DNA from 3 places in the Petroclostridium xylanilyticum genome. Region 1 is predicted to be linked to each of the others. Evidence: predicted binding sites of a transcription regulator. Region 1 holds the regulator's gene; each other region holds the start of a gene.
What was found. Region 1 encodes Rex, which represses fermentation and respiration genes when NADH is low (regulators of the CRP and FNR family bind a similar motif). Its sites were predicted from a motif close to ATTGTTAANNNNTTAACAAT; they were not measured.
Positions count from the first base shown of each region.

Region 2: a site for Rex is predicted at 7,819-7,838, ahead of CIB29_RS10960 ((2Fe-2S) ferredoxin domain-containing protein). Genes of this name have one in related genera too.
Region 3: a site for Rex is predicted at 8,053-8,072, ahead of gap (type I glyceraldehyde-3-phosphate dehydrogenase). Genes of this name have one in related genera too.

Region 1 covers NZ_NPML01000014.1:7,646-18,094, reverse strand. Annotated here, with positions in the region: gene CIB29_RS09845 (aconitate hydratase) at 1-362, shown strand, start outside; gene CIB29_RS09840 (isocitrate/isopropylmalate family dehydrogenase) at 589-1,752, shown strand; gene CIB29_RS09835 (GntR family transcriptional regulator) at 1,859-2,539, shown strand; gene CIB29_RS09830 (redox-sensing transcriptional repressor Rex) at 2,795-3,433, shown strand; gene CIB29_RS09825 (Asp23/Gls24 family envelope stress response protein) at 3,446-4,273, shown strand; gene CIB29_RS18890 (hypothetical protein) at 4,386-4,619, opposite strand; gene CIB29_RS09815 (DUF6062 family protein) at 4,645-5,418, opposite strand; gene CIB29_RS09810 (DNA-3-methyladenine glycosylase family protein) at 5,583-6,452, shown strand; gene CIB29_RS09805 (DUF554 domain-containing protein) at 6,538-7,233, shown strand; gene CIB29_RS09800 (response regulator) at 7,444-9,066, shown strand; gene CIB29_RS09795 (cache domain-containing sensor histidine kinase) at 9,148-10,449, shown strand, end outside.
Region 2 covers NZ_NPML01000018.1:220,903-231,351, forward strand. Annotated here, with positions in the region: gene CIB29_RS10940 (zinc ribbon domain-containing protein) at 68-1,672, opposite strand; gene adhE (bifunctional acetaldehyde-CoA/alcohol dehydrogenase) at 1,733-4,339, opposite strand; gene CIB29_RS10950 (SpoIIE family protein phosphatase) at 4,637-5,809, opposite strand; gene CIB29_RS10955 ([Fe-Fe] hydrogenase large subunit C-terminal domain-containing protein) at 5,806-7,527, opposite strand; gene CIB29_RS10960 ((2Fe-2S) ferredoxin domain-containing protein) at 7,529-7,774, opposite strand; gene pflB (formate C-acetyltransferase) at 8,020-10,239, opposite strand.
Region 3 covers NZ_NPML01000002.1:73,871-84,319, reverse strand. Annotated here, with positions in the region: gene rnr (ribonuclease R) at 1-979, opposite strand, end outside; gene secG (preprotein translocase subunit SecG) at 1,190-1,420, opposite strand; gene eno (phosphopyruvate hydratase) at 1,680-2,981, opposite strand; gene gpmI (2,3-bisphosphoglycerate-independent phosphoglycerate mutase) at 3,105-4,634, opposite strand; gene tpiA (triose-phosphate isomerase) at 4,735-6,672, opposite strand; gene gap (type I glyceraldehyde-3-phosphate dehydrogenase) at 6,893-7,906, opposite strand; gene CIB29_RS00500 (DegV family protein) at 8,369-9,214, opposite strand; gene trmL (tRNA (uridine(34)/cytosine(34)/5-carboxymethylaminomethyluridine(34)-2'-O)-methyltransferase TrmL) at 9,239-9,733, opposite strand; gene CIB29_RS00490 (chemotaxis protein CheX) at 9,749-10,213, opposite strand; gene CIB29_RS00485 (DUF362 domain-containing protein) at 10,379-10,449, opposite strand, start outside.

The DNA of each region.
Region 1 (10,449 bases):
TTATCGGCGGTGTGAATTATGGACAGGGGTCCAGCAGGGAACATGCTGCACTTGTACCTCTTTATCTTGGGGTTAAAGGCGTTATTGCAAAATCTTTTGCACGAATTCACATGGCTAACCTGATAAATTCCGGAATTTTACCATTGACATTTGATAATGAACAGGATTATGATACTATAGGCATGTATGATGAACTGGTAATGGAAGATGCCATCAGCCAGATTAAGTCTGGAAATCCTATCATCATAAAAAATGTTACTAAAGAAAAGGAGATCAAGGTAAATATTTCTTTATCCGAACGACAGAGGGAAATTATTCTTGCAGGAGGACTGCTGAATTATACAAGGAAATTAAGTGAATAATATTCTTCATTATATAAATTACACTTAATACATTACATCAAGGTAAGTATCATCATATATTCCATGTTTTGCCGTCGGCTTATACCGGCATCCGTGTACTTTACATTGTCTCTTTTAGTTCACGGTTCACAGTAAAAGCTATTAAATCGTTTACTACTGTGAACTGAGAACTGTTAACTGTGAACCATATAGTATAGAAATATTATTGAAAATGGGGGGATTACATATGAACGAAATTATTACAGCGGCTACCGAGAAATTTGCAAGGTTAATTGAAGAACAATTAAAAAGAGTAGAAAAAATGAAGCAGGAGAAGGATTTTATCCAGTATGACAAATTGGATAAGATTATTATCGGCATTGTAGGTGGAGATGGTATCGGGCCTGCAATTACAAATGAAGCACATCGAATTTTAGAGTTCCTATTAAAAGAAGAAGTTGAAAAGGGTAAAGTAGCATTTAAGGTTATTGACGGCTTAACAATAGAAAATCGTGTGAAAGCAATGAAGGCAATACCCGATGATGTATTACAGGAACTAAAGGAATGCCATGTAATATTAAAGGGTCCTACAACCACCCCAAGGGCAGGTGATCCATGGCCTAACATTGAGAGTGCCAATGTTGCAATGAGAAAAGAACTGGATCTTTTTGCAAATGTTAGACCGGTAAAAGTTCCGGATAAAGGGATTGACTGGACGTTTTTCAGGGAAAATACCGAAGGTTCTTATGTTCTGGGAAGTAAGGGCTTTCATGTAAATGACGATATTGCATTTGATTTTACCGTAACGACTACAGAGGGTACGGAAAGAATTGCAAGGGCAGCTTTTGAATATGCTGCTAAAAACGGCAAAAAGCGTGTTACCGTCGTTACCAAGGCAAATGTAGTGAAAACTACCGACGGGAAGTTTTTAAACATATGCCAAAACATAGCCAAAGAATATCCCGGAATAGAAGTAGATGACTGGTATATTGACATTATGACTGCAAAGCTGGTAGATGAAAAAAGAAGGACGCAATTCCAGGTATTTGTACTGCCTAACTTATATGGAGACATTCTGACTGATGAAGCAGCTGAATTTCAAGGCGGGGTAGGTACTGCAGGCAGTGCAAATATAGGAAAACGCTACGCTATGTTTGAAGCAATTCATGGCTCAGCTCCCAGGATGGTAGAAGAAGGCAGAGCCAAATATGCAGACCCAAGCAGTATTATAAGAGCAGGCGCTATGCTGCTGGCACATATTGGGTATACAGAAAAGGCACAAAAGCTTGAAAAAGCATTGGATATCTGTATGCATACTGAAAAGAAACTGGTTGTTACCGGTAGGGACACAGGGGCAACCGGGGCACAATTTGCAGACTATATTATGGAAACAATTCAATCATTGGATTAAGATTTAGATTGAGATTCATATTCAGATTCAGATTATAGACTATAAAAATTTAATTTTTATTTTATCTGAATCTGAGTCTGAATCTTTATTTACGGGGGAAGTGTCGATGCGAAAAATAGAAATTGATCAAGATAATGAAAACTATTCATTGAGGGCTAAAGTATTCAAAGAACTGGAAGAAGATATACTAAACGGCAAGTTTCAACCGGGAGATAGTCTAATAGAAACAAAGCTTTCTGACGAACTGGGGGTAAGTCGTACTCCTATTAGAGAGGCAATTAGACAGTTAGAGCTGGAAGGTTTAGTGAAAACTGTTCCAAATAAAGGTGCTATTGTATTAGGAGTTTCCACGCAGGACATTGAAGATATTTATACAATACGTATGTTAATTGAAGGGCTTGCAGCACGGTGGGCAGCGGAAAAAATTACTTCCGAGGAGATAGAGCAGCTAAAAGAGTCGGTGGAATTGTCAGAATTTTATACAAACAAGAACGATATGCAGCATCTTCAAAAGCTTGACTCGAAATTTCACGAGCTGATATATGAAGCATGTAAAAGCAAGCCTTTAAGACATACTCTATCTACATTCCACCATTATATAAAGAGAGCGAGAGGCACTTCTTTTGAAACCCCGGGTAGAGCAAAAAAAGCATTGGAAGAGCATAAGGCAATACTTCAGGCAATTATTGACCGAGATGGTGACAGGGCGGAAAAACTTACCTATGAACATGTAAAAAATGCAAGTGCGAACTTGATAGCGCGAATAAAAATGAATAATGAAATTTAATACGGCGGAGGTAGTCTGGAAGGACTGCCTTCTGCATTTATTTGTGTTATTGTGAGGAGCAAAACCATGTGAATTTGTTTAAATGTAAAAAGTGAGGTAATACTACATAACGTAGCAGCATTGTTAGAGGAGATATACAGATATTGACAATATATTAACAATAATGTATAATTAGTCAGACATGTTGTGTCAGGAGTTTAAATTGTTTTTTACGAAACTGGCACTATTATTGTGATGTAAAAGGAGTGATGGCACATGAATTATAATGAAAAAAAGGTGTCTATAGCAGTTGTTAGAAGGCTTCCGAGGTACTACAGATATCTGGAGGAATTATTAAAAAATGATATTACCAGGATATCTTCAAAGGAACTAAGCCAGAGAATGGGTGTCACCGCTTCGCAAATTAGACAGGATTTAAATTGTTTTGGTGGATTTGGTCAGCAAGGCTACGGATATAACGTAGAGTCATTATATAAAGAAATAGGCAATATATTAGGTTTATATAATGGTTATACCACTATTATTATCGGTGCAGGTAATCTTGGGCGTGCGCTGGCAAATCACACTAGTTTTGAAAGAAGGGGATTTAGGTTGGTTGGCATATTTGATGTCAACAGGGAAATTGTAGGTAAGGAAATTCGTGGAATTAAAATAATGCATATGGATGACCTGGATGACTTTATGAAGTCGAACAAAGTTGATATTGGTATTCTTGCAATTCCTAAAGAGGGTGTCTCCGAGGTTGCACAGCGTCTGGTTAAACTTGGAATAAAGGGATTGTGGAATTTTTCATATACCGATCTTAATTTAACTGGTCCCGTACAAGTGGAAAACGTACACTTAAGTGACAGCTTAATGACGTTATCATATAAGATTACTCAAAATATGGAATAATGAGAGGTTAGTATGAAAATAGTTGCTTTTATAGGAGCTAGTGGTTCCGGTAAGAGTTATAGGGCAATGTGGGTAGCAAAGGAGAATAATATTGATTTTATTATAGATGATGGGTTGCTTATTAAAGGCAATAGGATAATAGCGGGCTTCTCTGCGAAGAAGGAACACACTAAGCTGGCTTCGGTAAGGCGGGCGCTTTTTATTGAACCTGATCATGCACAACAGGTTATAGAAGCTATAGCCACTGAGAATCCCTCCGGTATATTAATCTTAGGTACCTCTTTAGGTATGGTGGAAGCAATCATTAAAGCTTTGAATTTACCACCGATATCAAAAGTGATTTATATAGAAGATGTTGCTGACCAGGAGGAAATTGAAAAAGCCAGGACAGCGAGAAGGGTAGAGGGAAAACACGTTATTCCGGTGCCTACCTTTGAGATAAAAAAGGATTTTTCAGGCTATTTTATCGATTCATTAAGAATTTTTCGACGCAGGGGTAAGGATGAAGATCCTCTTGTTATTGATAAGTCGGTCGTGAGACCTACATTCAGCTATATGGGCGATTATACCATCTCTAATCAGGTAATCTATACAATATGCGAATATGAAATTACCAAAATTCCTCATGTAACTAAAGTAAATAGGATATGGCTGGAGAATAAATCCTCCGGTTTGATAATTAATATAGTACTCACGTTCAATTATGGTATTATTCTTCATTCAGCAGCAAAAGAAGTTCAGGCAAAGGTAAAAGAAGCCGTGGAAAAATATACGGCTATTAATGTCCTTGCGGTCAATATTACTATAAAGACCCTTGTTGTACAGCAGGAATCGGATTGAGGTTAAGGTTTGCATACTTCGCTGCTTCTTCGACTGTTAAAATGACCTCGAGACTTTTCGTTTTCCTGAGAAGTGCGACAAACGAGAACTGTCCCTTGTCGCACTTGTCGCACTATTTAATACGATTAATACTATACCCTATTTGCCTTAATGCACTAACAATCTCATTTTTGCTTACTACCCTAGCGTCATAGACAACAGTTATACTCTTCCTTGATGGCTTGATTATTACCCTGCCTATACTGTTGAGTGATGTTATCTGATTTTTGATTGCATGAATATTTTCTTGGTTAAGTTTTCCTGCGTTAACAATAATTTCCGTAGTTTCTATTCTTATTACCTCCAATTTTAATATGCTTTTGTTTTTTTTATTACTCTAATCGCGAATAGCCAACTATCTTTTCAATACTACGCGGAACAGCATCTTTGGAATTCCCCCAAGGTGCATCATTGTATCTATAGTCAAATTTTTTGGTAAACCAGTTTACTTCCTGCTGTACACGCTGAAGGTGTTCCAATTGGAGCGGAAGCAGGTCAAGAAGGAATAAGGATAAGTCCTGCTGCCCAAGGTGTTTTTTTGCACCTTCTAATAATATTTTAAAGTGGTGGATACAAAAACCCTTAGAATTTTTAAAAATACCTTTAAACTCTTCTTCTTTTTTCCAGAGATAAAATATCACATCTATATATCTTTCCATAGTATGTGCAACTTTTTCACAAATAACACATTTATGTTCTAAATCATCAATAAAATTTACAAGTTGCTCAGTTACATTTATAGATTGAGAAGATTTGGATGAAAATTTATTTAAGAGATTTTTAGCCAGATGCAGGTTGCTCTCCTGACGGATTGCTTCCAACTTTCCTTTAAAATAAGAAGATAATTTATGATTAGTTTCTGACAAATGTGTATCGATGATTAAAGCCAGGCTTAACCGGTTTTTCTGTCCGTATAGAAGCTTGAAATGCTTGTTACAAAAACCTTTCTCGTTAGATTCTATTCGACTATCCGGCTCCATCATCGAAGGGCCTAGTGTGTATTCAACCGCATCATCTTCAAGTTTTTTTTCCAAGATACATATTGGACATTCACAATCAGTCCGAAATGCATCCATGACAGGGATGGTATATATTTTTTCCTTCATTTGTTCTCTGCCTTTCTATTAGTGGGGAGTGGACAGTGGAGAGTGGGGAGGATGCAATCCAGGTTTCCATTCTATACTGCACTCTAACACCTTGGTTTATTTATTACTTATTATTTGTTATTATAAATGATAATGAGCAAAATATAAAGGGGTGGAATAATGGCATGAAAGCATATCAATATAATAATCAAGTGGTAATAGAAGGCATCAAGGACTTCAACCTTACCCACACTTTTGAATGCGGCCAATGCTTTAGATGGGATAGAGAACAGGATGGCAGCTACACAGGAGTGGCATATGGGAAGGTAATTAATTTAAAAATTAATAAAGGTTTACTTGTTATCAAAAATACCCGTCTGGAAGATTTTCATAATTTTTGGAAGTACTACTTTGACCTGGAAAGAGACTACGGTGCAATTAAAGACAGATTGAGTAAGGATGAAGTTTTAGAAAGAGCGGTTAGTTATGGTTGGGGCATACGCATATTAAATCAGGAAACATGGGAATGTCTTGTTTCATTTATCATATCATCCAACAATATTATTCCAAGAATTAAAAAAATTATAAAAAATATTAGTGAGAGGTATGGACAACCTATAGGGTTTGGTGATAAAGTTTATTATAGTTTCCCACAGCCGCAGGATCTATATAATAAAACAATGGATGACCTTGCTTTTTGTAGAAGCGGCTACCGGTGTAAATATATTTTGGATGCAGCCCGTGCGGTTTGTGAAGGGCGGATTGTACTGGACCAATTGAAGGAACTGGATTCTTCAGCGGCAAGAAAAGAGTTGATGAAAGTACAAGGGATAGGTCCCAAAGTAGCAGATTGTATTCTTCTGTTTTCTCTGCAAAAATATGATGTATTTCCCACAGATGTTTGGGTAAGGAGAGTAATGGGACATTTCTACCTTGGCGAGGATGTTTCAATAAAAGACGTGCAAAGGTATTCGGCTGAACAATATGGTAACCTGGCAGGTTTTGCACAACAGTATTTGTTCTACTATGCACGGGAATTAAAGATAGGAAGATAGAGCGACAGGGGACGGTTCTCGGTTGTCGCATTACTGGCGTGGCGGTTGATATGATATTTTATGAGAGGGACGGAGGTTTTGAAATATGATGGGTACTATAGTAAATTCTGCAGCGGTAATTGGAGGTGGGCTGATTGGTGCTACGGTTGGAGGAGCAATTAAGGACAAGTATAAAAATACAATTATGCAGGGGATAGGTCTTTCTGTAATTATCATTGGACTATCAATGGCACTAAAAGGACAAATGATACTACTTACGATTTTCAGCCTTGTTATTGGGGCAATTATTGGAGAAATGGCAGATATAGAAGATAAGCTGGACAGGTTTGGAAAGTGGATACAGGGACTTTTACACAGGGATGGGAAAGCAAATACTTTTTCTGAAGGATTTGTTATTGCAAGTCTTGTTTATTGTGTCGGGTCTATGGCGATTGTAGGTTCTATTGAAGATGGAATACGTCACAACCCTGATATTCTCTATGCAAAATCTGTCCTGGACGGCGTATCCGCTGTGGTATTTGCTTCTACTTTAGGTTTCGGGGTCATGTTTTCATTTATCCCTGTTTTGATTTACCAAGGCGCTATTACATTGCTTGCTTCTTATCTTCAACCTGTCCTTATGGACTGGGTTGTTACCGAAATGTCAGCAGTGGGCGGAATTCTTATTGTCGGGATAGGACTTACAATGCTTGAAATTAAAAAAATAAAAGTGGGGAATTTGCTTCCGTCCATTTTTATTCCTGTGATATACGGCATTATTGTTACTTTTGTTATGCGGTAGCATGATAGAAAAATTTTAAGCTACTTATACATGATAAAAATTTAGAAACTCTAATTTAAGCAAACAAAGCTTAATTAGAGTTTTTCCTTTATTATCTTTTGACTTAATCAATAGGTATTATTATAATATTGTTTAAAGATACTTTCCGGTTATACCTCGATTAGCATTTTATCGCACTTTAAAACCCGGACTGAATATAATAGGAGTGTTATGATGTACAAATTAATTCTTGTAGATGATGAAGAAGAAGTAAGAAAAGGTATTCTTCAGAAGATTGAATGGGCGAAGTATGGCTTCGAGATTGCAGGAGAAGCCGAAAACGGCAGGGAGGCATTGGAAATTGCCGAAAAAACCATGCCGGACGTTGTGATAACCGACATAAAAATGCCTTTTATGGATGGGATAAAATTGGCCGAACAGTTGCGCGAAAAGTTTCCTACTACCAAAATTGTCATATTGACCGGTTTTGATGAATTTGAATATGCTCAGAAGGCTATTAAGCTAAATGTAGTGGAATATGTGCTAAAACCTGTTTCATCCCATGAAATGATAGAAATACTCGTAAAGGTTAAATCCCAAATCGACAAAGAGATAGCCGAAAAAGAAGATATGCAGGCTTTAAGGGAACATTACAGGAAAAGCTTGCCTGTCTTAAAAGAAAAATTCCTGACTTCACTCATTACAAGCAAACTGGGAAAAGCTGAAATTAAAGAAAAGTCACAAAGCTACAATATCAATTTAAATGGAAATGGTTTTGTTGCATCCATTGTGAGTATTGACTACCATACTGTCAATTCTGAGTCTACGGCTTTTAATATGCCGGAAGATAAAGGGCTTTTAAATTTTGCCGTATTGAACATCAGCGATGAAATTGTTAATAAATATAACCTGGGGACGGTATTTTTACACAATGACCATATTGTCATTATAACCGTTTGTGAGGAAGATGACAGTGATACTGTCATGAATAAAACCCTTTCCGCTCTTGAAGAGATACGGCAGAGTATCGAAAAATTCCTGAAATTCACGGTAACAATTGGCGTAGGCACGGTCTGCAACGATATTGTTTTTATAAAATATTCCTATCAAAATGCTGTATTGGCTCTTGATTACAGGCTAGTTTACGGAAATAACAGGATCATCTGGATAGAGGATGTCGAGCCCCGGTGTGTGGATAAGATAGAGTTTGACGAACTTAAAGAGCACGCGCTTACCAGTTGTATAAAAGTAGGCACAGCTAAGGAAATTACCGAAACTATCGATAGTTTGTTTGAAGAAATTACTGACGTTAAAGCTTCCTTCAAAGATTACCAGATATATCTGCTGGAAATGTTGACAACCGTTCTTAAGGCCGCCAAGGGTTCCAATGTCGATATGGCAGATGTCTTCGGACCAAATTACAATCTGTTTGTTGAACTGTATAAATTTAATGATATTGAGGCGGTCAAGGATTGGCTTACAGGAATCTGTATCAAAATAATGAGCTATATTTCTAAAGACAGACAGGATACATGCAAGCTTCTGGCAGAAAAGGCGAAAGAATACGCACAAAGCCATTATCATGAAAGTGATATCACCATTAACAAGGTTTGCAAATGCCTGCACATCAGTCCTGCTTACTTTAGTTCCATATTCAAGAAGGAAACCAAAATGACATTTATGAACTACCTTTTGCAAATAAGGATGGAGGCTGCGAAAGAGCTGTTAAGGACAACCAACATGAAGACTTTCGAAATTGCCGAAAGGGTGGGATATTCAGAACCGAACTACTTTAGCTACTGTTTTAAAAAGTACTTGGGTATTTCTCCTACCGAATACAGGAACAGCTTTTAGAAAAGAATCTATCACTTAAAAAACCTTGTGTTTGATGCCTGAGATATGCACTCGAAGATTCTTTTACAAGGAGATGAGCGATTGAAAAACAAGGTAACCGCATATATAAAGAATATCTTTGCAATACTGGTTAATAGTTTAAAGATTAAAAGCATACAGTTTACCATTACGACATCTTTTGTACTTATTACAATTCTGGCTATGCTATTTGTCGGAATTACTCTTTATAATAAATTTTCCAACACAGCAGAACAAAACGCTTCCATAAATACCCGGCAAATCATAGAACAGGTTCATTTAAACATGGATTATTATCTTAAGAGCATGATACAGATATCTAATTCAGCAGGCAACCTGTTAAATACAGACCAGGATGTGCCTAATTATAAACTTTTAGATCAAATGAATGTAATTCTTAACACGAGGGAAGATATTGTTACTCTAGCTATATTTTCTAATCAGGGGGATCTTGTTATAGCAGCGCCATTTTTCAGGCTGAAAAATAAAATCGATTTAACCGGACAGGACTGGTTTAAGGCAGCTGTAGAAAAACCTCAAGAGCTTTTTTTTTCTTCACCCCATGTCCAAAACCTGTTTGAAGGGCAGCATAACTGGGTGGTGTCGTTAAGCAGGCAGATTACTTTTAACGCAAAAGGTCAAAAGATGAATGGGGTATTGCTGGTAGATATGAACTTTCGTGCAATAGACCAGCTATGCCAGATGGTAAGCCTCGGGAAAAAAGGTTACATTTACATAATTGATTCAAACGGCAACATTGTTTACCACCCGCAGCAGCAGTTAATCTATCTGGGCTTGAAGAATGAGAATAATACTGAAGTGGTAAAATATGCCGATGGAAGTTATTTGGAAGAATTAAGCGGAGGAAAAAGATTAATAACGGTAAAAACTGTAAACTATACCGGGTGGAAGATAGTAGGAATATCGTATATGGATGAGATAGTGGCGACAAAAAAAGAAATAAGCAACTTTGTGAAATGGATTTTATTTTTTGGTTTCTTTTTTGTAATCTTTATTTCCGCACTTGTTTCCGCAAAAATATCTCAGCCTGTAAAGCGACTGGAGAAATCCATGAAAATGGTTGAAGAAGGCAATTTTGATATCAATATTGATGTCCGGGGAGGGGATGAAGTAGTAGAGCTATCCAGGGCATTTAATCTAATGATTGCCAGAATAAGGTATCTTATGAATCAAATAGTCCTTGAACAGGAAGCAAAGAGAAAAAGTGAACTGAATGCCCTTCAGGCTCAAATCAATCCCCATTTTTTATACAATACGTTAGACTCAATTGTGTGGATGGCGGAAAACGGAAAAAGCCAGGATGTTATTACCATGGTTACGGCATTGGCCAAGTTGTTCAGAATC
Region 2 (10,449 bases), on a different contig from region 1:
TAAGTTTCAACCCAATTTAAGGATATTTCCTGGCATCAGGTCATGGTGCGGCAGCAAAAACACCATATTAAATTATTTGTATTAACTCATTCAAATCTTCAGCTTCTTCAAGCTTTTTTATTAAGCTATACTTTTTCATAAATTCCTTGTTTCTTGCATTACTGCTTATATTGCCATAAAAGTCCTGTATGATTCTTTTTATTTCTGTTGAAAATTCGTCCATACAGTTATGCGGATCACTAGGATGAAATTCCAACCCTAGTATTTTATTTGTAAATTTTATGCCTTTCGATGTTTTTTCAACTTTTATCTTAAGTGTTCCCTTACTATGCCGATTTAATTTCCGGGCTAGATTCAAGCTCCCTAAAGATTCAATATCCAAGGTGGTACCGCAGGCTACGCATATAAACATATCTTTGGAAAATCTATTGCGTCTGGTATGCAGTCCACATTCAGGACATGTATAGTAAATACCTATTGGACTTACCTTAATAGGAGGCGGCAGGCCTTTGCCTCTCAATTTATATTCCAGTATTCTGGCCAATTGGTTATAGCTGTGGCAATTTAGTATCGGCATATATTGCTCTTTGTTTTCATCTATCCACTGCAGTTTATCTCCCTTATCAATTAAAGACTTCATTACCACTTGTGATCGTTCCTGATAGGCAATATCCACAATGGCATTAGCTATCTTATGAAGTTCCTGAATAGTTACCGGGTTATTCCTGCTTTCCGATACAGCTTTTGTCACTATAGCACCATCACTTATGATATTACTTCTGTTATCAACTATCGTATAGTGGACAGGACTTTTAAGTGCTCTTCCTATACCTAAGAAAGTATCGGTTTTTATTTTTTCAGCCTCACCGGTATCAACACTGATAGATAGGTAATAATCGCCCTTTTTCTTAATAAGTCTTGCTGTTTTAAGGATTTCAGGAGTGTCTAATGCCTTTTTGAGATATTGCTCTTGCCACTGACCAAAAGAAAGTGGAACTAATATAAATCTTTCCTTTCTCCCGCTGCTTTCCAATATATTGCTATCCTTATGAATGTACCTAAGTTCTATTTCGTTATTGCTATTTATTTCTTTTCGTTTTTCATCCTTAACATTCATAAGATAAAGTTTTGCATAATACCTGTTATTTTTTGCATCATATAGTAAACAATAATCCCTGTTAGCAGCATAGCGGCAAAAGAATAACGGTTTTAACACATTATTCTTTTTTACTATTTTTTTTATTTCCCGCTCACATTCGTCTAACGTTTTACTGCCATTCTCCAATCCATTAATTGCATCGTTATAGCTTTTCTCCAAATCCCGGTCGGATAAATATGCGATAGGATAGTTGGCATCCTGCCGGATTTCATTTAAACTCAAGTAGCTTGCCAGCGTCATGCCAAAGTCTATCTTTAAGGCATCTTTAAAGGGTTGAACGTGGAACTGGTTGAGCTCTTTACTGAGCTCTTTATCCACCCACTTGGCAATGTTAATTGCCCTATAATTTCCCTTGTTATCTTTATAGTCCCTTCGTATCTCTTCTATTTGTGCGTGGGCCTTATCAAGGAGATACTGATAGGCACGGGAATAGTTGAGCATGGCCTGATCTATAATTTGACGCTTACGTTTGCTGGGATTATGAAGTTTTAGAGTTATTGTTTTTATTGGCATAGAAATTCATCCTTAACCTAACAGGTAACTAAAAAATTGAGATTCAACAATACATTATTCTTATTTGCCGTAAGCTCGAATATAGATTTCTTCAAGTTCCTTTACCAACGGCATCCTTGGGTTTGCAGTGGTACACTGGTCTTCAAAGGCCTTGTCAGCTAGTTCTGGTACCTTCGCCATAAATAGCTTTTTGTCTACTTTACATTCAGCGATGGTTGATGGCACATTGATTTCTTTCATTAAGTCTTTTACAGCCTTGATTAAGCTCTTTACTCCTTCTTCTGTTGTTGATGCAGGTAAACCAAGCGCTTTTGCAATTTCTGCATACTTCTTGTCTGCGATGAAAGTTTCATATTTCGGGAAGGATACAAACTTGCTTGGTTTCTGTGCATTGTATTCTATTACATGGGGCAGGAGAATGGCATTGGCTCTTCCATGAGGAATATGGAATTCTCCTCCCAGCTTGTGTGCAAGACTGTGGTTGATTCCTAAAAATGCATTTGTGAACGCCATTCCTGCAATACAGGATGCATTGTGCATTTTTTCTCTTGCTACACGGTCATTTCCGTTTTTATATGCTTTTGGCAGATATTCAAATACCATTTGGATGGCTTTGATTGCCAAACCGTCGGTAAAATCAGAAGCCAGTACAGAAACATAAGCTTCAATTGCATGGGTTAATACGTCCATCCCGGTATCGGCAGTTACCGAAGGCGGTACGGTCATTACAAAATCAGGGTCTATAATGGCAACATCCGGGGTTAATTCGTAGTCTGCCAGAGGATACTTCACATTTTTTTCTTTGTCGGTTATAACTGCAAATGAAGTTACTTCCGAACCTGTCCCCGAAGTGGTAGGAATGGCAACCATTTTTGCCTTTTTACCCAGTTTTGGGAACTTAAACACTCTCTTTCTTATATCCATAAACTTTAATCTTAGAGAGTTAAAGTCGGTTTCAGGATGCTCATAGAACAACCACATTCCTTTTGCTGCATCCATTGCCGAACCCCCGCCTAGTGCAATAATTACATCCGGTTGGAACTTATTCATCAAGTCGCAGCCCTTCTTAACGGTGTCTACCGATGGGTCGGGCTCAACTTCGGAAAATATCTCACAATGCACATATTGTTGTCTTTTTCTGAGATAATATAATACTTTATCTACATATCCCAATTTCACCATATACGGGTCGGTAACAATGAATGCCCTGCTGATATCAGGCATTTTTTCCAGGTATTGAGTTGAACCGTATTCAAAATATATTTTTTCAGGAATCTTAAACCATTGCATATTGACCCTTCTCCTTGCCACTCTTTTCTTATTGATTAAGTTTACTGCCGATACATTGGAAGTAGTGGAGTTTCTTCCGAAAGAACCGCAACCCAGTGTTAGAGAAGGCATATTAGTATTGTAAATATCTCCTATTGCCCCATGGCTGGATGGAGAATTTATAATTAACCTTCCTGCCTTGATTCTCTTTGAAAATTCCTCTATTACTTTTTCATTTTCTGAATGAATTACGGCTGAATGACCTAATCCTCCAAATTCAACCATTTCTTCTGCTCTTTTAATTCCCTGTTGGGCATTTTCTACAATATAGTATGCAAGTATTGGACTTAGTTTTTCACGGGATAATGGGTATTGTGGTCCAACACCCTCCAGTTGCGCAATCAAAATCTTGGTATCCTGAGGTACATCTACACCTGCCATTTTTGCAATGGTATAAGCCGATTGTCCTACTACTGCCGCATTCATTGCGCATTTCTTTTCATCAATTGCAAGTTTTTCTACTTTTGCTATTTCATCCTTGTTTAGGAAATAGCATTTGTTTTCTTTCATAAAAGCTTCAAATTCTTGTGCTATCTCTTTATCTACTATTACCGCCTGCTCGGAAGCACATATCATTCCGTTGTCAAAAGTCTTTGAAATGATAAGGTCTGTAGCCGCTCTTTTAACATTAGCAGTCTTTTCTATATAGCAAGGCACATTACCCGGCCCAACCCCAAGTGCCGGCTTTCCGCTGCTGTATGCGGCTTGAACCATTCCGGAACCACCGGTTGCAAGAATTAATGCTACCCCTGGGTGATTCATTAATAATTGTGTTGCCTCCAGTGAAGGCTCTTCTATCCAAAGAATACAATCCTCCGGTGCTCCTGCTTTTACAGCAGCATCTCTTACAATTCGGGCCGCTTCAGCACTGCACCTCTGTGCAGAAGGATGGAATGCAAAGATGATAGGGTTTCTGGTCTTCATTGAAATAATGCACTTAAACATTGTTGTAGATGTTGGATTGGTCACCGGTGTTACTCCGGCAATTACCCCTACCGGCTCAGCAACTTCCACATAGTCTTCAAGTTCATTTTCACTGATGATTCCAACAGTCTTGTCATATTTTATGCTATGGTAAATGTATTCTGTGGCAAAGATGTTTTTAGTAATTTTATCTTCATATACACCTCTACCTGTCTCTTCAACAGCCATTTTGGCCAAGCGCATATGTTGGTCTAAACCTGCCATGGCCATGGCTTTGACAATATTATCAACTTGTTCCTGGTCTAACTCCATAAATTTATTTAACGCTGTCTGCGCTCTTGATACCAGGTTATCTATAGTTTGTTTTACAGTTTCTTCTTTTGTTGTTTCATTGATTAATACTTTTTCTGTCATTATAAAAACCTCCTTTTGAAAATTGTATTTATGTCAAATAGCATAATGGCTATTTATTTTTAGTTATTGTTAATTATTTAACAATTATATTATAAAACATTGTTAATTATTTGTCAATATATATTGTTAAAAAAATAACATTTTGATATTATATATAATGTACTAAGCATCTTGTATGACTTGGTCAGGACTTCGACATGGGACCAGTTCCTCAATGCTATATTTGCCTTGGATGGGTAACATCATATATTTCATGACTCCAAGCTATTTTCATATTACGCTTATTATTTAATATTGTCAGTAATACTCTACGTTTACTTCCTTCCCCAGTCCCCGCAGGCATTCGGCCATTTCGTCAACCAGCTTGAGTTTTATACTTAAGTTTAGTGGAAGCCCAGGGTTTTGGTGAGCGGGATTCATGGCCCTTCCAACAAAAAAGTTAACTTTTGTAGCTTGCTCTAGTAAGAGCTTGGCCAGTTGTGATGCTCCATCCTTTTGGTTCAATTTGAGAATATCCTGCATGGTACTCTCAGAGGAACAGTATTTTTTCAGGTAATCCAACGTTTTCCCCAGGGTTAAAACACCCTCCGTTGTTAGGTCTATTCCTTCTATCTCTGCTGCAGGAGGTATGGAAGGGTTGAAATAATTAAAATTAGTTATAATCTCTTTTCCCAACTCCCTGCTTACAATTTGTGAAGTGGTACCGCCACATACAACCTTCTTTCCTTCTTGGGCAATGAATCTATCTACAACATAGCGGTCCTGCTGCCGGTCTACCGGAGGTCCTACCATTACACTGACTGTCATCGGATTTCTTACTTTTACAGCAACTACGGTTGCATCATCCCCCGGCTTTTGCATGTATAAATTATCGCAAACCGATAATAGAAGTTTTGCAAGATTTTTAGCTGTAGTATCCGGTTTGTATACCCTCTGGATATATTCCTTTACATTTTCCCACTGCCAACCCAGGTTTAACGTTCCACCTATCCCGGCATGAATTACGCCATCGCTTATCATAACAAACAGGTCTTCGGGGACAACCCTGAACCTGCTCTCTTTTATTATTTTACCCTTGATTGTTCTGATCTGCCTTTGTATATCAGCAAAGTTCCCTTTTTTGAGGAGAAGCACAGAAGGATTATCAAATTCTACAAGATATGCATCCCCCGAATTAAAAATCTGTAATATTGAAAATGTTGAATAGGCTATTCCTCTTTCCCTACATTCCGGAAGTGTACTTGCGATTGTCTCCACTGCTTCTTCAATACTTGCACCATGTACCAGCATGGTCCCTATGATTTTACTTGTCAATGTAGCCAGTATATTGGCTTTAACACCACTTCCCAATCCATCTGCAAGTACAGCAATTACAGAATCTCTATTCCTAATAATTTCCACTTTATCGCCGCACAATTCTTCATTGTACTTATTTAAGCTTTCAAAGCTTGCTTCAATAAATAAACTCATTGCTCTTCACCAATATCTGATAGGATTGATTTTTTAAGTTTTGTCAGTGCTATTTTTGTCTCTGCCGTTGTCTCCCCCAGCAAACTAGCAATTTCCTGTGCCACCCGCATTTGTTTTTCTATAACTTTCTGAGCTATGTCTATTGTCTCGGAGCGGACCTTGTACATTTGCTGCTGCTGCTTCTCTTCTTTTGATATATCAGTCATTATTGCTATAATCAATTGCTGTTCTTTGATATACAGTATAGACTGTACGACGGTGATATCATATCTTTCATAATAATATTTCTTATTCAGAATATTTTGAGTTGTTTCTTTTACACGTTCAAAATCAGGACAATCAAGTACATCATATATATGCTTTCCCTGTACATCTGTCTTATCTAACCTAAATAACTGCTGTGCAGACTGGTTGAATTCTTGTATATATAAATTATCATTTAAGGCAATAATTGCATTTGGTGTTGCTTGAATGATGATATTGGAAATAGATTCGGCCCTTTCTCTCATATAGGGTAAGCACATGTGCAGCTCAGCCTTACCGTTATATACAGCTATTGCTTTTTCCTTGCAAGTAGGATAACCGCAGGCCCCGCAATTTAACTCTTTATCCTTGTTAAATTTCCCTATTTTGCTTAATATTTCCCTTATTGTTTCTTCGTCAGGTATTTTATAATCTTTGGATTTGTCTACAAATCTCTTTCCCAGCTTAACATCTACATCTTCAGCTACTGCAAAATTTATATCCCGCATGTTCTTTTTAACATATTCGGTTAACCTGTCTTTTGCGTCCAGGAAACCGCTTTTGGCTGATTTGATGCACGGTCCTCCCAGGCATCCCCCCGGACAGGCATTCATTTCAATAAAGTAGTTAGAGATTTGCCCTTCTTTTATGGAGTCCAATATGTTTATACACCGGTCAACGCCATCTACACTGACACATTTATATATTTTTCTTTCATCCTTCCCCAGTGTCCGGATGATTCCTCCGGTTGCTGGATAGAGTCTTGCCATCGGGTTTCTTGCACCTTTTGGTTCTTCACCTTCATCAACGCTAAAATCGACTCCTTCACTTTCCATCCATTTTTCCAGTTCTTCGAATGTAATAATTGCATTGACTATTCCATCATTCTGTAGATCATTACATTCTTCTTTTTTAGAAATGCAGGGCCCGATAAATACAATCTTTATTCTTGAACCGTATACTTCACGCATCATTTTGGCGTGGGCAATCATAGGTGATACTACAGGAGCCATTTGATCGATGAGCTCAGGATAATATTTTTCAATTAGGGCTACCGTTGTCGGACAGGCAGTAGTAATTATATTTTTCATCTTTTCTTCCCTTATAAGCTTTTCATATTCTTTAGATACCTGGGCTGCTCCTATAGCAGTTTCCTCCACATGTGTAAATCCCAGCCTTTTTAGAGCTGAAAATATCTTTCTACTGTCTGAAACTTGAAAAGCTGAAACAAAGGAAGGCGCAAGGCTTACATAAACCTTTTCCTTTTTCTCTATATATTTTTTAACTTTTTCAACATCACTTCTTACACTTTTTGCATTTTGCGGACAGGCCAACAGACATTGTCCGCATAATATGCATTCTTCTTCTATGATTTGTGCCTGCTCATTTTTAAAGGCTATCGCTTTAACGGGGCAGCTGCGAATGCATTTATAGCAATTTTTGCAATTCGCTTCTTTAAATTGAATAATACCCACGTTATAACCTCCCCATTATACATTCCTTAAATTTTTGCTCAACATTTGATACGGTGATATCTTCGATAAATTCATCTCCTACTTTTACCGAAACACCCTTGGTACAGCGTCCAAGACAAAAAGATGCCTTTAATTCCACTTTTCCTTCTAATCTATTTTTTTTGATTAGATCCTGGAAAGTTTTGATGATATGATAAGACCCTTTAAGATGACACGAACTCCCTACGCATATATAAACCTGTAACACTCAAGACACCCCCGGTATCAAATTATATCGCTGAAGGAATCATTATTGTTAAATCATTAACAATTAATATTATAAATGTTTGTTAATTTATTGTCAATTATATGATAACTCTTTTAGATACGGTTTTTTATATCAATTATTTTGTCAGATATGGTTTTTCATTAAGTTTATAGTTCACAGAGTATAAACTATTAGGGCAGACACATAGGTCTGCCCTACAATTCCTGTGAATAGTGAACTGCTATTTAAAATTTTTCGTGGAAAGTTCTATTTATTACATCCATTTGCTGTTCTCTGGTTAATCTTATAAAGTTAACCGCATATCCTGATACCCTTACAGTCAATTGCGGATATTTTTCAGGGTGCTCCATCGCATCCAGCAATATTTCCTTGTTAAGCACATTTACATTGATATGGTGTCCATCCTGGCTAAAATAACCGTCCAACAGTGCTGTAAGGTTATTGTATTTTTCTTCATCCAGTTTTCCAAGTGCACCCGGTATAATGGAGAAAGTATAAGAAATACCGTCTTCACTATAGTCATAAGGCAATTTCGCCACAGAAGCCATTGAGGCTATGCAACCCTTGGTGTCCCTCTTATGCATTGGGTTAGCTCCCGGCGCAAATGGCTCACCGTACTTCCTACCATCTGGCGTATTTCCGGTTTTCTTTCCATATACAACGTTGGAAGTAATGGTTAATATGGATAGGGTAGGCTTACTATCTCTATAGGTTTTATGCTTGCTGAGCTTAGACATAAAGTTCTTCACCAATTCAACCGCAATGTTATCTACTGCAGGATCGTTGTTACCAAACTTCGGATAGTCTCCTTCCACTTCATAATCTACTGCCAATCCGGTTTCATTTCTTATTGCTTTTACTTTTGCATATTTAATCGCTGACAGAGAGTCAACTACTACTGATAAGCCTGCTATTCCACATGCTGAGGTTCGCAGAATTTCTTCATCATGAAGAGCCATTTCCAGCCTTTCATAGCAGTATTTATCATGCATATAGTGGATAATATTAAGTGTATTAATATATAGATTAGAAAGCCATTCTAAAATATCATCAAATCGCTGCACTACTTCATTATAATCCAGGTATTCGGATGTAACGGGTGCAAAAGCCGGGCCTACCTGTTCTCCTGTTATTTCATCTTTTCCGCCGTTAATTGCGTACAGCAAAGCTTTCGCAAGGTTCGCCCTTGCACCAAAGAACTGCATCTGTTTACCAATTTTCATTGCTGAAACACAGCAGGCAATTCCATAGTCATCGCCAAATTTTTCCCGCATTAAATCATCATTCTCATATTGGATGGAAGAAGTCTGGACAGACATCTTTGCGCAATACTTCTTAAAGTTTGCCGGCAATCTGGTTGACCACAGCACAGTCATATTTGGTTCCGGTGCAGGACCCAAATTGGTAAGGGTGTGCATAAATCTATAGGTCATCTTTGTAACCATATGCCTTCCATCTATTCCTATACCTCCAAGGGCTTCAGTTACCCAGGTGGGATCCCCTGAGAATAACGCTTCATATTCAGGAGTTCTTAGAAATCTAACCATTCTAAGTTTCATTACAAAGTGATCAACCATTTCCTGAATTTGCTCTTCGGTATATCTTCCTTCCTCTAAATCTTTTTGCGCATATATATCCAGGAAAGTAGAAACTCTCCCCAGGCTCATTGCTGCACCATTTTGTTCTTTAACAGCTGCAAGATATGCAAAGTACAACCATTGAATGGCTTCTTTTGTGTCCTGCGCCGGTCTGCTTATGTCATAACCATAGCTTGCCGCCATTTCTTTCAGCTCTTCCAATGCTTTTATCTGCTCGCTTAATTCTTCTCTTTGCCTTATTACCGGAGAATCCATGGTAGCAAATACATAGTTCTTCTTGGCCTGTTTCTTTTTCTCTATTAAGAAATCCACGCCATAAAGAGGGACTCTTCTATAATCACCAATAATTCTACCCCTGCCATAAGCATCGGGTAACCCGGTAATGATTCCTGTATGTCTTGCTTTTTTCATTTCATCCGTATAGGCGTCAAATACACCATCGTTATGCGTTTTTCTATATTTGAATACATGCTCCACATCAGGGTCCATCTGGCGGCCATAAGCCTTTAGAGAATTTCTAACCATTCTGATACCACCAAAAGGCATGATCGCCCTTTTCAAAGGAGCATCAGTCTGCAATCCTACGATTTGCTCCAGTTCCTCATCTATATATCCAGGTTTATGAGAAGTGATGGTGGATATAGTTTTTGTATCTATGTCCAAAACTCCACCCTTTTGCCTTTCTGTTTTCATAAGTTCCTGTACTTTTTCCCACAGCTTCAAAGTTGCCGCGGTTGGCTTTGCCAAAAAGCTTTCATCCCCATCATAAGGTGTATAATTCTTCTGTATGAAATCCCTCACGTTTACTTCATTCGTCCACGTTCCAGGTTTAAAGTTTGTGTTCATATATATTCCCCCATTTTTGATTTTCTATTATATTTATTCCACCCATTTTTAGTGATTAAACATTTTTAATACATTATACAGTATATTGTATACAATATACTTTTGTCAATAGGCTGATATAACCAAAAGTTTAAAAAGTTAAGCACTATTATAACTCCAAACTGTATAAGTTTAATTCCAAGGTTTTATGCACCAGTTATAAATTTTATC
Region 3 (10,449 bases), on a different contig from region 1:
ATATTCCGTTGGATAACTTTTTGGGAAGCATGGGAATTACCCTGTCTACAAGATATACACTGGTAGCTCTCTTAAATGCTTCTTTATCCAGTGGACTGTTTTCGGTCACATAATGGCTTACATCAGCGATATGTACGCCTAGCCTATAATTTCCATTTTCCAATCTTTCCACTGAAACAGCATCGTCTAAATCTTTTGCATCTTCGCCATCGATGGTCACGATCTTTAGATGTCTCAAATCATGACGTTTTTGTATTTCATTTTCAGGTACAGTATCAGATATTCTTTCAGCTTGTTTTATTACATCCTCTGGAAACTCTTCACTCAAATTAAATTGTTTAATGATTGAAACAATATCGGTGCCCGGATCATCCTTGTGTCCCAATACTTCAACAACTTTTCCTTCTGGATTCCTTCTGGCCTCCGGCCATCTTGTGATTTTTACAACAACTTTCTGCCCTGTTTTTGCACCATTAAACTCATCCTTTGGTACAAAAACATCCTGGGATATTTTTCTGTCGTCAGGCACAACAAATCCAAAATATTTGCTGCTCTCAAAGGTACCTACAATTGTCTCATTAGCTCTTTTTAAAATACGGATTATTTCTCCTTCGGCTCTTTTCCCTTCAATAATTGCACGGGTAAACCTGGCGATTACCCTGTCATTGTGCATTGCTCCGTTAGCGTTTTCCAATGGAATAAATACATCTGCAATGGTTTCATCATCAGGAACAACAAAGCCAAACCCTCTCTCATTGCCCTGAAACCGACCAGTAACAAGTCCCATTCTTTCAGGAATTCCATACCGGTTTTTCTTAGTCTTAATAATTCTTCCATCTGCCTCTAATTCATCTATGATGCTTAAAAAATGACCTATTTCCTCCCTTGGTACATCTAAAACAGTAATTAATTCTTCAATTAAAAGAGGTTTGTACGCATCCTCCCGCATAAATGCCAGTATTTTTTCTTTTTGTGTCATATTCACCACGTCCTGTTTTTAATATCATTTATTATAATACTGTCCAAATTTGCTTAATCTTACTCCAAATCTTTTTTGTTTTTTAATGCATATTAGGATCTATTTTATTGTAAAAGGCCAAAGACGCATTGTTCCATCCGCAGAGTTTCGAGGTAAAAAACTTCCCAAAAACAACAAAAACATCCTGTGACAGGATGTTTTTAAATATTTTTATCTTAAGAGCGCCAATAAAAGTGAGGTAACAATAAATACAACGGCAGCAACGGATGTCCACTTGCTTAATATTGCATCAATTGTTCTTCCTTTGTTTTTACCAAAAAAAGTTTCTGCACCACCTGCAATAGAGCCAGACAAACCAGCACTTTTTCCTGACTGTAAAAGAACAATCGCAATTAAGGAAATAGCAACAATTATATGTATAATTGTTATAAATATAGTCATTTTTACACCTCCCAAATTGTTAACACAATTATTTTAACACATTCAAATAGCCAGTACAACAATTTTTTGAAATTTAGGGTGCATTTAATTTAGTTGAAGAATATTGTTATAACAGGCTCTAAGCCTTTTTGCAACGCTCTTTCCATAATATTCATCAACTAAAAAATATACACGCTGAAATTTAAGCGTTAAATAAAAAGTGGGAAGGTGAAAAGTTAAATATTTTAACTCTTCACTCCCCACTCCAAACTGCTAATTATTATTTGTTTTTAAGATTGAACCAGGCTTTTAATCCCAGGTATTGGGCAGTTTCTCCCAGTTCCTCTTCAATTCTTAATAACTGGTTGTATTTTGCAACACGGTCAGTTCTTGAAGGTGCTCCGGTCTTAATCTGTCCTGCATTTACAGCAACCGCAATATCAGCAATTGTTGTATCTTCAGTTTCTCCGGACCGGTGAGACACAACTGCAGTATAGCCTGCTCTGTTAGCCATTTGGATAGCGTCCAGGGTTTCAGTTAAGGAACCGATCTGGTTAACCTTGATAAGAATGGAGTTTGCTACACCAAGATTGATACCTTTTTCCAATCTTTCAGTATTGGTTACAAATAAATCGTCTCCAACCAATTGAACTCTGTCACCAATTTTTTCAGTTAAAAGTTTCCAACCTTCCCAGTCATCCTCAGCAACACCGTCTTCAAGGGAAATGATTGGATATCTGTCAGCCAGGTCAGCCCAGTATTGTACCATTTCTTCTTTGGTCTTAACAGCTCCGGATTTTGGAAGATGATATTTTCCATCTTCTTTATACCATTCAGAGGAAGCTGCATCGATAGCAATTCTGAAGTCATCGCCAGGTTTGTATCCGGCTCTTTCGATAGCTTTCATGATTACATCCAAAGCTTCTTCGTCCTTGCTGAGGTTAGGAGCAAATCCACCTTCATCGCCTACAGCAGTAGTGTTACCCATTTCAGATAATACTTTCTTAAGGTTGTGGAATACTTCTGCACACATCTGTAATGCTTTTTTGAAGCTGTCAGCTCCTACAGGCATAATCATGAATTCTTGAATATCGACGTTATTATTTGCATGAGCTCCGCCGTTTAATATGTTCATCATTGGTACGGGAAGTACTTTTGCATTAGTTCCTCCTATGTACTGGTAGAGGCTCATTCCAAGTGCTTCAGCAGCAGCTTTTGCACAAGCCAGAGATACACCTAATATTGCATTAGCACCTAATCTTCCCTTGTTAGGAGTACCATCCAATGCAATCATAGTCTTATCAATAGCAACTTGATCCAATACATTCATACCGATGATTGCTTCTGCAATTTCATTGTTTACATTCTCAACAGCTTTGGTTACACCTTTTCCAAGGTATCTATTCTTGTCACCGTCTCTTAATTCGACAGCTTCAAAAATACCAGTAGATGCGCCGGAAGGAACAGCAGCTCTTCCTACATACCCTCCTTCTACCACTACTTCAACCTCAACCGTAGGATTTCCTCTGGAATCCATAATTTCTCTCGCAAAAACGTCTTGAATTTCAATATACTGCTTCATCAAAATTTCTCCTTTCGTGATATTGTTTATATTACAAGTGGGGAATGCGAAGTGAGGAGTGGAGAGTATAAAAGCCCACTGCCTGACGTCCATCATCCCTCACTAGCTAGCTCTAGTATATAATTATTTAAGCAAGCTTTCACCTGTCATTTCCTTTGGCTTTTCCAGCCCCATGATATCCAGCATGGTAGGAGCGATATCAGCCAATCTTCCTTTTTTAAGTTTTGCGTCTTTTCCAATCAAGATAAGAGGCACTACGTTAGTTGTATGGGCTGTGTGGGGGCCTCCTGTCACATAGTCAATCATCTGGTCTGAGTTGCCGTGGTCGGCAGTAATAAGTATTATTCCATCCTGGGCTTGTACAGCTTCTACCACTCTTCCTATGCATTCATCTACTGCCTCAACAGCTTTTACAGCAGCTTCAAAAACTCCGGTATGTCCTACCATATCACAGTTTGCATAATTTAATATGATAACATCATATTCTTTAGAATTTATTCTCTTTACTACCTCTTCAGTCACTTCATAAGCACTCATTTCAGGCTTCATGTCATAAGTTGCCACCTTGGGGGATGGAATTAATACCCTGTCTTCTCCCTCATAGACTGCTTCTACACCACCGTTGAAAAAGAAGGTTACATGGGCATATTTCTCTGTCTCTGCAATTCTGAGCTGCCTGTAGCCAAGTTTGCTGATATATTCCCCAAAAGTATTGGTAAGTTCCTGGGGTTTAAAAGCCACTGATACATTAGGCATTTCGGCATCGTATTGTGTCATGCACACATAATGTACAGGGAAGTAACCCTTTTTTCTTTCAAAGCCCTTGAACTCAGGGTCTACAAATGTACGGGTAATTTCTCTGGCCCTGTCCGGGCGGAAATTAAAGAAAATGATAGAGTCATTCTCCTCTATAGTCGCTGTTGGTTTTCCACCCTTTGTAATCACTGTAGGAATTACAAATTCATCAGTAACATCATCATTATAGGACCTCTCTACCGCCGTAACAGCCGATTCACAGACAGGGCCTGCGCCCAATACCATTGCTTCATAGGCCTTTTGGACGCGTTCCCATCTATTATCACGGTCCATTGAATAATATCTTCCCATTACAGTAGCTATTTGCCCAATCCCTATTGCCCTCATTCTTTCTATCAGTTGTTGTACAAACTCTCTTCCTGAGGTAGGTGGAACATCTCTTCCGTCAAGGAAGCAATGAACATACACATCTTCCAATCCTTCTCTTTTAGCTAATTCTAATAAAGCATACAGGTGTGTATTATGGCTATGCACACCGCCATCGGAAAGCAAACCAAACAAGTGAAGTTTGGAACCATGTTTTTTGCAATTATCGATTGCTTTTAATAAAATTTCATTATGGTAAAATTCGTCTTCTTTAATAGATTTGGTAATTCTGGTTAATTCCTGGTAAACAATTCTTCCAGCACCAATATTTGTATGTCCTACTTCTGAATTTCCCATTTGTCCTTCAGGCAGTCCTACATCCAACCCGCTGCAATGAATAATAGTGTTTGGATATTCCTTCATAAACCTATCCATATTAGGAGTATTTGCTGCCATTATAGCATTACCTTTTTCTAACTCATTTAGCCCATATCCATCCAGGACAACAAGCATAACCAGTTTATTTTTCATAAAATTCTCCTCACAATATAGTTCACGGTTCATAGTTTACGTTTCATAGTTCACGGATAAAATGCTGTGAACTGTTAACTGTGAACCGTGAACGTTAATATTAGTCATTATATCTAACAATCTTACTAAACTCTTCAGCCTTCAGGCTTGCTCCACCTACTAAACCGCCATCAATGTCAGGCATGTTCATCAATTCATTTGCATTTGCAGCATTTACACTGCCGCCGTATTGTATTCTGGTGTAGGTTGAAACTTCCTCACCAAACAACTCTTTAATAGTTTCTCTTATTACTGCATTTACTTCATTAGCCTGTTCTGCAGTAGCAGTCTTTCCTGTCCCAATTGCCCAGATAGGTTCATAAGCAATAACTACTTGTTTTGCCTGCTCAGGTGTTAATCCTCTTAATGCTATCTTTGTCTGCATTCTAACAAGGTCATTGGTAATACCCTGTTCTCTCTGCTCAAGAGACTCCCCAACACAAACAATTGGTATTAATCCGTGCTTGAATGCAGTCAATACTTTTTTGTTTACAATTTCGTCAGTTTCAGCAAAATACTGCCTTCTTTCAGAGTGACCTATAATCACATACTTTACACCTAAATCAACAAGCATATTAGGCGCAACTTCTCCTGTATAGGCACCTTTCTCTTCAAAATACATATTCTGCGCACCAACTGCAATGTTTGAGCCCTCTACTGCTGCTTTCACTGCCGGGATACAAACAAACGGCGGGCATACAACTACTTCCGCATCAACATTTGCCACAAGGGGTTTTAATTCTTCTACTAAAGCAACTGCTTCGGTAGGAGTCTTATTCATCTTCCAGTTTCCGGCTATGATTTTTTTTCTTGGATTTTTATCATCCAATACAGCTATTCCTGGCAATACTTTTCCTTCTAAAAATTCAAGGGAAGCACCACCGCCGGTTGAAATATGGGTCATCTTATCTGCATATCCCAGTTGTTCAACTGCTGCAGCTGAATCACCACCGCCGATAATGGTAATAGCATTAGCTTTTGCAACACATTCAGCTATCTCTTTTGTCCCTTCTGCAAATCTGGGGAACTCAAATACCCCCATAGGCCCATTCCATATAATTGTTTTTGCTTTCTTTATTACATTAGCAAATTTTTCTACAGTAATATGGCCGATATCAACACCCATCCAGCCATCGGGCATAGCATCAGAAGGTACATACATAGAATTTGCATCAGGCTTGAATTCATCTGCTACAATACTACCTACAGGCAGCAACAAATCAACACCTTTTTCTTCCGCTTTTTGCATAAGCTTTCTGGCAAGGTCGAGTTTATCTTCTTCACAAATTGAATTACCAATCTTATAACCTTTTGCCTTTAAGAAAGTATATGCCATTCCTCCGCCTATGAGCAATGCATCTACCTTATCCAGAAGATTTTCTATAACTCCTATTTTATCAGAAACCTTGGCTCCACCCAAAATAGCTATAAAAGGTCTTTCCGGGTTAGATAAAGCTTTACCCATTACTTCTATTTCTTTTTGAATCAAATATCCGGCAACCGCTGGAAGATAGTCTGCAACCCCAGCCGTTGAAGCGTGAGCTCTGTGGGCAGTTCCAAAAGCGTCATTTACAAAGATATCCGCCAGGCTGGCAAGAGCTTTTGCAAATTCCGGATCGTTCTTTTCCTCTTCCTTATGATACCTTACGTTTTCCAGTAAAACAACGTCTCCGTCTTTCATTGCAGCAACAGCAGCTTTTGCACTTTCTCCAATTACATCTTCTGCCATTACTACTTCTTTTCCTAATAATTCGCTCAACCTTTTTGCAACGGGTTTTAGACTGTATTTTGGATTAAATTCTCCCTTTGGTCTTCCCAGGTGTGAACAAAGTATAACCTTTGCACCCTGATTCATAAGATACTTGATAGTTGGCAAAGCACCTACAATTCGGTTTTCATCAGTGATATTTTTGTTTTCATCCAATGGTACGTTAAAATCACATCTTACCAGCACTCTTTTTCCAGACACTTGAATGTCTTCTATGGTCTTCTTGTTCATCATTTTTTGTCACCTCTTATAAAGATTATGTAACTATAAATTTTAAAAAAGCCCGGTCCTATAATGCATTTACTACACATTACAAAACCGGACCTCCAATTCTTAATTCTTAATTGTTAATTGTCAATTCTCAATTCAAAAACTATCCACTGTCCACTATTTTCGCACTAATGTCCACGGATGCAATTAATATTGCGGCTCTCTCCGAGCTATCTTTATATTAAATCCCTTTGCTGGCAATATAGTTAACAAGGTCAACGATTCTATTGGAATAACCCCATTCGTTATCATACCAGGATACAATTTTAACCATATTGTCACCCATTACCATGGTAGATAAACCGTCAATAATTGACGATCTTGGATCACCTTTATAATCGATAGATACCAAAGGCTCATCAGAGTATCCAAGGATACCTTTCATCGGCCCTTCAGCAGCTGCTTTTAAAGCAGCATTAACAGATTCTTTAGTAACAGGTTTTTCAGTTTCTATAACCATATCCACGATAGATACAGTTGGAGTAGGCACTCTTAGTGCAAAACCATTGAATTTGCCTTTAAGCTGAGGCAATACTAAAGCAACAGCTTTTGCTGCACCAGTTGTGGTAGGAATCATAGAAAGTGCTGCAGCTCTAGCTCTTCTTAAGTCAGAGTGAGGAAGGTCAAGAATTCTCTGGTCATTTGTATATGAATGAACAGTTGTCATTAACCCTTTTACGATACCGAATTCAGCATCAATAACCTTTGCAAAAGGAGCCAAACAGTTTGTTGTACAGGATGCATTGGAAATAATATGATGCTGTGCAGGGTCATACTGGTCTTCATTGACACCCATAACAATTGTAATGTCTTCGTTGGTAGCAGGTGCAGAAATAACAACCTTTTTAGCACCAGCTTTCAAATGCTTTTCAGCTGCTTCCCTCTTGGTAAATAAGCCTGTAGATTCAATTACAATCTGTACACCAAGATCTGCCCAAGGAAGGTTTGCAGGATCTCTTTCTGCAACAATCTTTATTTCCTTGCCATTAACAATGATAGCACCTTCTTTAACTTCAACAGTGCCATCAAATTTACCAAAACAGGAATCATATTTTAAAAGGTGTGCAAGCGTTTTTGAATCTGTTAAGTCGTTGATGGCTACAACATCAATCTGATCAGCAAATTTTTCCATAATTACTTTGAAAGCATTTCTCCCAATTCTTCCAAAGCCGTTAATACCTACCTTTATTGCCATAGCAAATCATCCTCCTAGTATGTAGTAGTGTTGTATTGATATATATTTAAGCTACAACGTAGCCTACAACCTATTAGTAAGACTTTCCTATATTGCCGAATACATTTTATATTATTTCAATCAAGTTTTCAAGTGATAAAAGAAAATTTATTAAATTTTTAACAATTTCCTGCTAATCATAATACAGTCCCTTTTAAACATCTCCAAATTTCTTATAAATTATACTGTTTTTTTATAATTAACCAACTTTAAAACTAAATATTTTGACTTTAAAGTTGGTTAATTTCATCGATAACTACATTAATTTATTTTTAACTTTAATATCGGTTATCGATATAAATAATCACCAAATAGTAAATACAGATATTTTGATTCAGCTTTGTGCTTAATTTTAGTGAATATGCTTAAAAAAAATGAGACTAAGAAAAAGTATTCTACAAAAACTTAATCTCAATCTCAATTTTAGTCTCTTATAAAAAATGCCCCAATAACTCCCGGTCCGGAATGGGCACCAATTACGCTGCCTACTTCTGAAATTACAAAGCCCTTGGGGTGAAATTCATTCTCAATTGCTTCTTTTAATTCTTCAAGCCTGTCCGGTATAGCACCGTGAGCAAGACCAACAACCTGATTAGACATATTATAGCCTTTACTTTTTATAAGTTCAACCATTTTAGGGATAATGTTCTTGCTGCCACGTATCTTATCCACCGGAACTACCAGCCCATCTTTAATTCCCAATACCGGCTTTATATTCAATATATTTCCTATTACAGCAGCAGCCAGATTGATTCTTCCACCTTTTTTTAAATATTCCAACGTATCTACAATAAAGTAGGTATCTATTCTTTCTAATAAGTAATTGACCCGCCCGATAATCTCCTGTTTAGATTTTCCTTCTTTCGCCATTTTAGCAGCTTCTACCACTACCATACCGTAACCGTAAGATAGCAGCATAGAGTCGATGACTTCTATATCTGCATCTTCTATGCTATTCTTTGCAATTACTGCCGATTGATAAGTACCACTTGCTTTTGAGGAAAGGGTTACACAGATAATTGAATCATTTTCTTGCAACTCTTTTCTAAAAACTTCTTCAAAAGCTGCCGGACTAATCTGTGAAGTAGTAGGCATTACATCGGAATTTTTCAGTTTTTCAAAAAACTCGGTGGAAGTAAGATCGTACCAATCTTTATAAGACTCTTCACCAAAATGAACTGTTAACGGTACAACTGTAATATTCAGTTCCTCTGCTAGATTCTTTGGGATGTCTGCAGTACTATCTGTAATAATTTTAATTTTTGCCATTGATTTTCCCTCCCCGGTTCTTTTTTACCATTCAAATTTTGTCAAATTCCCTTGTCCCTTAAGTGACTCAAATCCCTTTTGCCGTAAAGCTTCATATACTATAATGGCTACCGAATTAGAAAGATTGAGTGACCTGGCTCCTTCAATCATAGGAATTCGTATACACCTGTCCTTGTTATCTTTCAAAAGTTCTTCAGGAAGCCCGGCAGTTTCTTTACCAAATACCAGGAAACAATTATCAGGGTATGTAATATCGCTATAAATATTTACTGCTTTTGTTGTGGCATAAAAAAAGTTTCCGCCTTTATTTACCTTAAAGAAATGTTCAATATTATCATAATATTGTATGTCCAGTAAATGCCAGTAGTCCAAACCGGCTCGTTTTAAATGCCTATCATCCACCGAAAATCCAAGAGGTTTGACAAGATGCAGACGCGCACCCACTGCAGCACATGTTCTTGCAATGTTTCCGGTATTTTGGGGAATTTCGGGTTCTACAAGAACAACATTTAGATTCATTTTAGTCCCATCCTTTTATTCCGCTACTGCAATATCCAGCTCTATGGTTCCGCCGTTAGAAATGTTTAACGGCACACATACCGTCTTCATTTTATTAGTGGATATCTGCATGTTATCTCCCATCAGTAAAGAAGGCGGAGTAATATCAATAGCTATTCCCCGGTTATATAATATTGTTGCTGTATTTCCAAGTATCATATTAGCCGCTTCGGTAACAGCACTTCTGGATATTTCATCAAGTTCAGTTACCGGCATGCCCATCATCATAGCAGATGCAATTTTACAGGCGACTTCTTTATTCATACTAAAAATTACCTGCCCTCTCAGCTTCCCGGTCAATCCAATAATAATAGCTAAAGTATCGCTCGGATAAGGAGAATTCTTCAGGTACACCTTTCCAAGGGTTACTTCCATATTCGCAATTGATTTTAATACCGATTGACTTGCCTCAATAAACGGGTTAATATATTCAACATTCATTTTACCCCCACCCCTCTGTAAATATTGTATAATTCCGCCAATATTGCTTATAATTAACCAACTTTAATTTATTTTTTTAATTTTAATATTTGTTGTCGATATATGCCAACTAAACATATAATTATTATTCTATATGTTTTATTAAAAATCCTCTTTTTATGTAGATTATTTTAAAAATTTCTGAACCCACCTTGGCCTTTTTATTTCTATGGCCTTTTTAGGACATAACTCCTGGC